Algoriphagus sp. Y33: one gene and its partners. Each later gene encodes a partner of the first gene's protein in a complex. Links are inferred from orthologs where the notes say so. Each region holds a gene or a part of one and is shown on either strand. Other genes may lie near its edges. The genes, in order: accD, accB and ID165_RS10215.

The links.
Region 2: the proteins of accD (region 1) and accB are in contact, whole or in part, in a solved structure (PDB 8UXZ), measured with the Escherichia coli proteins. The link is inferred for Algoriphagus sp. Y33 from one-to-one orthologs.
Region 3: the proteins of accD (region 1) and ID165_RS10215 are in contact, whole or in part, in a solved structure (PDB 8UXZ), measured with the Escherichia coli proteins. The link is inferred for Algoriphagus sp. Y33 from one-to-one orthologs.

The regions. Positions count from the first base shown.
Region 1 is NZ_CP061947.1:5,622,688-5,625,688, forward strand. Bases 1-2,838 are described here. They hold accD (acetyl-CoA carboxylase, carboxyltransferase subunit beta), read left to right. Parts: upstream 1-917; coding sequence 918-1,760; downstream 1,761-2,838. Other genes in these bases: ID165_RS23080 (RNA polymerase sigma factor), read right to left, coding at 1-521; nqrF (NADH:ubiquinone reductase (Na(+)-transporting) subunit F), read left to right, coding at 1,893-2,838. In the rest of the region: more of nqrF, read left to right, coding at 2,839-3,001.
Region 2 is NZ_CP061947.1:2,469,037-2,471,937, forward strand. What follows is about bases 52-2,789. They hold accB (acetyl-CoA carboxylase biotin carboxyl carrier protein), read left to right. Parts: upstream 52-1,051; coding sequence 1,052-1,528; downstream 1,529-2,789. Other genes in these bases: ID165_RS10060 (beta-ketoacyl-ACP synthase III), read left to right, coding at 52-353; efp (elongation factor P), read left to right, coding at 386-949; accC (acetyl-CoA carboxylase biotin carboxylase subunit), read left to right, coding at 1,553-2,789. In the rest of the region: more of ID165_RS10060, read left to right, coding at 1-51; more of accC, read left to right, coding at 2,790-2,901. UniProt on the Escherichia coli protein: This protein is a component of the acetyl coenzyme A carboxylase complex; first, biotin carboxylase catalyzes the carboxylation of the carrier protein and then the transcarboxylase transfers the carboxyl group to form malonyl-CoA.
Region 3 is NZ_CP061947.1:2,506,595-2,509,596, reverse strand. The notes cover bases 121-2,959. They hold ID165_RS10215 (acetyl-CoA carboxylase carboxyltransferase subunit alpha), read left to right. Parts: upstream 121-985; coding sequence 986-1,933; downstream 1,934-2,959. Other genes in these bases: ID165_RS10205 (patatin-like phospholipase family protein), read left to right, coding at 2,814-2,959; ID165_RS10210 (MBL fold metallo-hydrolase), read left to right, coding at 1,985-2,824; ID165_RS10230 (PAS domain S-box protein), read left to right, coding at 121-408. Also shown: more of ID165_RS10230, read left to right, coding at 1-120; more of ID165_RS10205, read left to right, coding at 2,960-3,002. UniProt on the Escherichia coli protein: Component of the acetyl coenzyme A carboxylase (ACC) complex. First, biotin carboxylase catalyzes the carboxylation of biotin on its carrier protein (BCCP) and then the CO(2) group is transferred by the carboxyltransferase to acetyl-CoA to form malonyl-CoA.

The DNA of each region.
Region 1 (3,001 bases):
TGACGGTAGGACATTCCCTCAAAATAGACGTAATAAATAGCTTCTCTTTTTCTGGGAGATAAAGCGGTAATTGCCGCATTGATTTTTTGGCTCATCTCCAGATCAATCTGCTTATCGATCAAGGTTTGCTCATGGGAAAAGGTGATCGAAAAACTGTCTTGGGAGACAAGTTCCTGTTTGAGGTCAGTCCAGGTTTTTAACTCTTTATATATTCTCCTTTTGAGGCACTTAAACAGGTAGAATTTGATTGAATCCGTGTCGCCAATTGCCCTGCTGCTGTTTTTCAGATCCAGAAACACATCATGAATGGCATCCTTGACCAATTCTTCCCCGCCATTTATCCGCATTCCATAGCTGTAAAGACTGTCAAAATATTTCTCATAAATAAAAATAAAAGCAGAATTACTTCCTGACTTAAATGCTTTCCAAGTTTCAAGATCGCTGGAAAATGAAGGGGGCACATTAGGATTAATCTCTAGTTCCGGGTCTTCGGAAGTAGAGTTTTGTAAATCGGCTTTCATCACAAGAGGGTTTATTGCTCTTTAAAGAAAACGATAATTTCCTTTAATTAAAATTCGGATGATCAGACAATTGGCTTCACGAGCAATCAAATTCTCTTTCACTGACCTGCACCCTTCAACTAAAAATCATGAATCATGGACTTTCCACCCCAAAGGAGACAGACACAAGCGAACATGAGTCAAGGCCAAAGCTTTCCGGATTTTTAAGTGCCGAAGAGATAACTGATTATAGCTTAGCATATGCTGTTTTGTCACATAACTCCGAAGGAGGGCCGTCATTTCTACTGAAATAGTTAAAGCGATTTCCCGACCTAATTCGGATGAGGTTTTATTTAACGGATTTAACGACTAAATTTGTAACCTTTGACTCGTCAAAAAACAACCTAAAAACTCAATATGGCTTGGTTTAAAAGAACTGACAAAGGCATCAAAACATCTACCGCTGAGAAGAAAGATGCACCTGATGGCCTTTGGTTTAAGACCCCTAATGGAAATATCATCCATACCAGAGAACTCAAGAATAACGCTTATGTATGTCCTGATGATGATTTTCATGTGAAAATCGGTTCGAAGGAATATTTTGAAATTCTTTTTGACAACAACAAATTCAAGGAACTGGATGCGAACATGACATCGGGAGATCCACTGAAATTCACGGACACCAAACCTTACGTTTCCCGTATAGAAGCCACTATCAAGAAAACAGAGTTGAATGACGCTGTAAGATCGGCTGTGGGGAAAATGAACGGCTTGGATATCGTCATAGCATGTATGGACTTTAATTTTATCGGGGGCTCGATGGGCTCGGTAGTGGGTGAAAAAATCGCCAGAGCGATCGACCACTCGCTGAAAAATAAAATTCCGTTCCTGATGATTTCCAAATCCGGCGGTGCCCGTATGATGGAAGCGGGGTTTTCATTGATGCAGATGGCAAAGACTTCTGCCAAGCTTGCACTTCTGGATCAGGCTGGGATTCCTTACATTTCCATGCTCACAGATCCTACTACCGGCGGCGTGACTGCTTCTTATGCGATGCTGGGAGATTTTAATATCGCTGAGCCGGAAGCGCTGATAGGTTTTGCAGGCCCTAGAGTAATTCGCGAGACAATTGGCAAGGATTTGCCCAAAGGTTTCCAAAGTTCTGAGTTTGTTTTGGAGCATGGATTCCTTGATTTCATCGTGGATCGTCGCCAGCTGAAAGGCCGATTGACCACCCTGCTTAACCTTTTAAATAATTAATAGGGAAACTAGTAGAAGGATTTAATTATTCGGGCCAAATTTGACTGGAGATTTGGTCTCTTTTAGTGATTAATAAATATATTTGTGCTCCCGTATTGGGCCAATCCATAAGAAAAATTAAACCAAAATTTCATGGGTTCAGTAATTATTACTTCCATTGTAGCTTTTACAGTAATCATACTGCTACTGGTATTTATTCTCCTTTTTGCCCAGTCTAAGCTGGTCAATTCGGGCGATGTCAACATTATCATCAATGGTGACGAGAGCTCCCCGATTGTAACTGCAGCGGGAACTACCCTGCTTTCTACATTGGGAGGCCAAAAAATCTTCCTTCCATCCGCTTGCGGGGGTGGTGGTACTTGCGCAATGTGTAAATGCGTGGTCGAAGAAGGCGGTGGAGAAGTTCTCCCTACCGAAGTAGGCCACTTGAGCAGGGCAGAGCAGCAAAGTAACGTCCGTCTGGCGTGTCAGGTGAAAGTGAAAAATGACATGAAGATCCGGGTGCCTGAAGAAATCTTCGGCATTAAGAAATGGGAGTGCGAGGTTATTTCTAACTATAACGTCTCTACTTTCATCAAAGAATTTAAAGTGAAGCTTCCTGAGGGAGAAACACTTGATTTCGAAGCGGGTGGATACATTCAGATAGATGTTCCAATCGTGACGGTAAACTTCAAAGGAATGGATATCACTCCACATCCTGATTTGGGCCACCCCGCAGATGTATATCAAAGTGACTGGGACAAGTTTGGTCTTTGGGACTTGACGATGAAAAACGACGAGGAGTTGTTCAGAGCGTACTCCATGGCTAACCACCCTGCAGAAGGTAACATCGTCATGCTTACCATCCGTATAGCCACCCCGCCGTGGGATAGAGCCAATAACAAATGGATGGATGTGAATCCAGGAGTTTGTTCTTCTTATGTATTCTCCAGAGTTCCGGGCGATAAGGTGACTATTTCAGGTCCTTACGGTGAATTCCACATTAACCCTACCCAGCGTGAGATGGTTTACATCGGTGGTGGGGCAGGTATGGCTCCGTTGAGAGCGCAGATTTTCCATCTTTTCCATACAGAGAAAACCAGTAGAAAAGTATCTTACTGGTACGGAGGTAGATCTAAAAAGGAGCTTTTCTATGTTCCTCAGTTCAGAGATATTGAGAAAGATTTCCCTAACTTCCAATTTAATATCGGCTTGTCAGAGCCACTGCCGGAAGACAATTGGAAGATAAAAAAATCCCCCGA
Region 2 (2,901 bases), 3.2 Mb from region 1 along the record:
ATGCTTACCAGGAAGGCTCTACAGTATTCAAGTTTGCGGTGACCAATATGGCCGATGTAAGTGCGGAAATTATGGAAAAAAACGGCTTGACGGGTGAGGACGTCGCTTGGCTTGTTCCCCATCAGGCAAATCTTCGAATCATTAATGCTACCGCCAACCGTATGGGAATAGGTTCGGACAAAGTGATGATGAACATCGAAAAATATGGTAACACGACAGCCGCTACTATACCTCTTTGTCTTTGGGACTATGAAAGCCAACTGAAAAAAGGAGACAACTTAGTCCTTGCAGCATTTGGAGGCGGATTTACTTGGGGGGCCATTTTCCTTAAGTGGGCATACGATCCCAAATAAGTTGATTAAGAAAATAATACGATAATTATACTATGGCTAGTACTGCAGATTTTAAAAACGGACTTTGTCTGGTAATGAACAATGACATCTACTCCATCGTTGAGTTTCAGCATGTCAAACCGGGAAAAGGCCCTGCCTTTGTCAGAACAAAAATGAAGGGAATTACTTCCGGGAAAACGCTTGACAAAACGTTCAGCGCAGGAGAGAAAGTAGAAACGGCTAGAGTTGAGAAAAGACCGCATCAGTTTCTATATGCTGATGACATGGGATACAACTTTATGGACACTACCTCTTTTGAGCAGATTTCTATCGAAGAAAAGCTTATTGAACGGGCCAATCTTCTAAAAGACGGTCAATTGGTGGATATTTTGATCCATGACGAAACAGAAACCCCGCTAGCCGTGGAGCTGCCTCCGTTCGTGGAGTTGATGATCACTTACACCGAACCCGGGATCAAGGGAGATACGGCTACAAATGCGTTGAAACCCGCCACCGTCGAAACCGGTGCCACTGTAATGGTACCGCTCTTCGTAGAGCAAGACATTTTGATCAAGGTAGACACCAGGGATGGTTCATACTCAGAAAGAGTAAAATAACTTAATTAAGCTGTGTGATTTCATTAAATTACACAGCTTAATTCATTTATATCCCATTAAAATAATCATGCCTTTGGGCACCTCTAATAAATACATAGACCTATGAAAGCAAAAGAGATTCAGGAGTTGATCGATTATATCTCTAATTCTGGTTTGGCGGAAGTTAAAATCAAAACTGAGGAATTTGAACTTTCTATTAAGAAATACGCAGAATCTTCTGCACCTAGGATGGTAGAAATGGCACCTGCACCTGCTCCCGCACAGACTCAGGCTCCTGCTCCTGCTCCAGTACCTACGGCTGCACCGGCAGCTCCCACTGAACCAGCCCCCTCCAACTTAGTAGAGATCAAATCACCTATGATCGGAACTTTCTACCTTACTTCCAGCCCGGATGCAGATCCGTTTGTAGCTGTGGGAGATTCTATCAAAACCGGCGACACCGTTTGTATCATTGAAGCTATGAAACTCTTCAACGAAATAGAATCTGAAATTTCCGGTAAAATCGTCAAGATCTTGGTGAGCAATTCTACGCCTGTAGAATATGATCAGCCATTATTCCTTGTAGATCCGGCAGGTTAATTTTTTCATCAAAAACAAATAGCTGTGTTTAAAAAAATACTAATCGCCAACAGAGGCGAGATTGCCTTAAGGATCATCCGTACTTGTAAGGAGATGGGGATAGAGACTGTGGCAGTTTACTCTACTGCGGATAAGGATAGTTTGCATGTGAGGTTTGCTGATGAGGCAGTCTGCATAGGTCCTGCTCCCAGTCGTGAATCATACCTAAACATCCCCAGAATCATCGCCGCTGCCGAAATTACCAACGCAGATGCTATACATCCAGGGTATGGATTTCTTTCCGAAAATGCAGAATTCTCAAAAATCTGTGAAGAATACGGAATCAAATTTATCGGTGCCAGTGCAGAAATGATCAACCAAATGGGTGACAAGGCTACTGCCAAAGCAACCATGAAAGCGGCAGGAGTACCTACTATTCCGGGCTCTGAGGGAATCTTGACCTCCATGGAGCAAGGTGTCAAGCTTGCAAATGAAATGGGATATCCAGTCATTCTGAAAGCAACCGCCGGAGGCGGTGGTCGTGGGATGAGGATAGTAAAAGAGGAAGCCGGATTCAAAAAAGCTTGGGACGATGCGAGAATGGAATCAGGTGCTGCTTTTGGCAACGATGGTTTATATCTTGAAAAATATGTTGAAGAGCCTCGCCATATAGAAATTCAGATCATTGGAGATAGAACCGGAAAAGCCTGTCATCTTTCAGAGCGGGATTGCTCTATACAAAGGAGGCATCAGAAATTGGTGGAAGAAACCCCATCCCCATTCATCACTGATGAGCTGCGTGAAGCCATGGGAAAAGCTGCCATCAAAGGAGCCGAAGCCATTGGCTATGAAGGTGCCGGAACAGTGGAATTTCTTGTAGATAAGCATCGCAATTTCTTCTTCATGGAAATGAATACCCGGATCCAGGTAGAGCACCCCATCACTGAGGAAGTAACAGACTTTGACTTAATCAAAGAACAAATCAAAGTTGCCGCAGGTGAATTGATTTCCGGTAGAAACTACTATCCTAAGCTCTTCGCTATGGAGTGTAGAATCAATGCAGAAGATCCTGCCCACGGTTTCAGACCTAGTCCCGGCAAGATCCAGAACCTTCATATTCCCGGAGGACGGGGCGTGAGAATAGATTCACACGTATATGCAGGTTATGTAATTCCTCCCAATTACGATTCCATGATAGCCAAGCTGATTGTCAGCGGCCAATCCAGAGAAGAAGTGATCGTACGAATGAAGCGTGCTTTGGAAGAATTTGTAATCGATGGCATTAAAACCACAATCCCATTCCATATCGCCTTGTTAGAAAATGAACAATTCAAGGAAGGAAACTTTACTACCAAGTTTCTGGAGGATTTTGATTTCTCGGTGATAAAGGGATA
Region 3 (3,002 bases), 3.1 Mb from region 1 along the record:
ATGATACTGAATAAATGGCTCGGGACAATTTTTGTTAAGACAGGTCCGACTGTAAACGAAACAAATCCGGAGATGGAGGAACACTACGATGCGGAGAAGTTGAAGGATTATACAGACAATGATCAACAGGTTTTGGAGGAAGTTCTAACCATCGTGAAGTATGAATTAAAAAGCTCTTTGGAATCATTAAGGGAAGCAATTCAGAAGGAAAATCTGGTACAGATTAACGAAGTAGGGCATAAGCTCTATGGCACCGCCATCTCAGCAGGAATGTACGCACTCGCAAAAATGGCCCGTACGTTTGAGCATTTAGATGAATATTATAAGGACACGGTTGACACCTTATATCGGACTATAGCGTCCGAGGTAAATCTTGTTTTAGAACTGTTAGAGAAGAGGGATACTTAATTCCTAATGTTGAAGAATGGGAGCGATGAAATGGCATAGTATGGAAATTCTCAAAAAAAATATCTCATTGACATAGAAGTTAATACGAATTAATAGTACAAAATTTTATATCTACTTTTGCAATAACAAATCTAAAACATACCTTTGCATCACTTAAAAACGAGGTAGTTGATGAGAAACCTGAAACGATCTTGGATTTGGGCAAAACGGAGTGGTAGTTCAGCTGGTTAGAATGCCTGCCTGTCACGCAGGAGGTCGCGGGTTCGAGTCCCGTCCATTCCGCATAAATTTGATGAAAAAGTTTATCATTTAGTGACAATTAAAAATATTGGAGTGGTAGTTCAGCTGGTTAGAATGCCTGCCTGTCACGCAGGAGGTCGCGGGTTCGAGTCCCGTCCATTCCGCAAAAAGCCTTAGAGAAATCTAGGGCTTTTTTGTTTTTCACCGTTAATGCGGTTAACAGCTCCCCTTTTCTATAGATACAAGCAACGATTTTCAATTTTATAAGCTGAGCCCCTCAAAATTTTTAATTCCCAAGGGTATATGCTTATCTTTGTTTTTTCCAAAAATCACCAGAATGGTATTAGAATTTGAAAAACCTATAGCCGATTTAGAACAAAAACTTCAGGAAATGAAGGAGTTGGCTGTCGGCAGAAATATCGATTTAAGTTCAGATATTGAATCCCTTGAAGATAAAATTCTTGCTTTGAAAAAAGAAACTTTTCAAAATCTGACCCGCTGGCAGCGAGTTCAGCTCTCCCGACATGCAGATAGACCTTATGCTCTTGACTACATCTATGAGATGACAAATGATTTTGTCGAATTGCATGGAGATAGAAATGTGGCAGATGACAAAGCTATGGTAGGGGGTCTTGGAGATTTGGACGGCAGATCGGTCATGTTTATTGGTCAGCAGAAAGGTAGAAATACCAAACAGCGCCAAATGAGAAACTTTGGGATGGCTAACCCCGAAGGCTATAGAAAGGCACTTCGTCTTATGAAAATGGCGGAGAAATTTGGCAAGCCTATCGTTACCTTGATCGATACGCCTGGTGCTTTTCCGGGGCTGGAGGCTGAAGAGAGAGGGCAGGGAGAAGCAATTGCCCGAAATATCAAGGAAATGTTTATGCTGAAAGTGCCTGTAATCTGCATCATAATCGGTGAAGGAGCTTCAGGTGGAGCTTTGGGTATAGCAATCGGCGACCGGGTGATGATGCTGGAAAATTCTTGGTATTCGGTGATCTCTCCGGAAAACTGTTCTACAATTCTTTGGAGAAGCTGGGATTATAAAGAGCAGGCTGCAGAGTCTTTGAAGTTGACAGCTGTCGATATGGAAGGAAACGGATTGGTAGACGGTATCATACCCGAACCTCTTGGAGGCGCGCATAGAGATATGAAGAAAATGGCTATTACGCTAAAGGAAGCTATCCTCAAAGCATTGAAAGAATTGGATAAAATCAAACCGGAAAAAAGAATTGATCAACGCATCGACAAGTTTTGCTCGATGGGTGTGGTGGTAGAATAAACTATTTTAAGCCCGGACTTTGTAAAAAGCCCGGGATTTTTCTTTCATATCATGGAATTATACGTAGTCAACACCGGGCTTTTCAAATTGGACGGAGGGGCCATGTTTGGTGTAGTGCCGAAAACCCTTTGGTCCAGAACTAATCAGGCTGACGAAAACAATCTGTGCACGTGGGCCATGCGCTCATTGCTAGCGGTAGATGGCAACAGAACCGTATTGATTGATAATGGGATTGGAGATAAACAAGATGCCAAATTTTTCTCCCATTACTATTTACATGGAGATGATTCTTTAGATAAGAGCCTGAGGAAACTAGGTGTCAGCCATCATCAGATTACGGATAACTTTCTGACACATCTGCATTTTGACCACTGTGGAGGCGGAGTGAAATATGGTTCACACGGTCAATACGAGATGACTTTTCCCAGAGCTACTTACTGGTCAAACATTGATCATTGGCAGTGGGCAACTATTCCCAACCCGAGGGAAAAGGCATCTTTTCTGGAAGACAATATTCTTCCAATGCAGGAGCTCGGACAACTTGGGTTCTTGGATTTGGAGAAGAAGTCATTTCTTCCCGGCTTTGACTTCATTACCGTAGACGGGCATACGGACAAACAGATGCTTCCCAAGATTAAGTACAAGGGAAGAACTGTGGTATTTGTGGCTGATCTGCTTCCATCAGTAGGGCATATTCCATTGCCTTATGTGATGGGATACGATACACGTCCCCTTCTTACCATGGACGAGAAGTCAAAGTTTTTGGAGGAAGCAGCACGTGAGGGCTATGTTCTGTTCCTAGAACATGATGCAGTGAATGAATGTTGCACGGTAAAAATGACCGATAAGGGAGTTCGTTTGGATCAAACATTCAGACTGGATGAAATCTAAACTGAAAATAGGAATTGCACTTTCTGGAGGAGGAGTACGTGGCATCGCTCATCTGGGAGTTCTCAAAGCCCTCACTGAATCAGGTATCTTCCCGACAAAGGTTTCCGGAACCTCTGCAGGTGCTATTGCGGGTGCGATGTTCTGTCAGGGATACTCGCCTGATGAAATCCTCAAAATC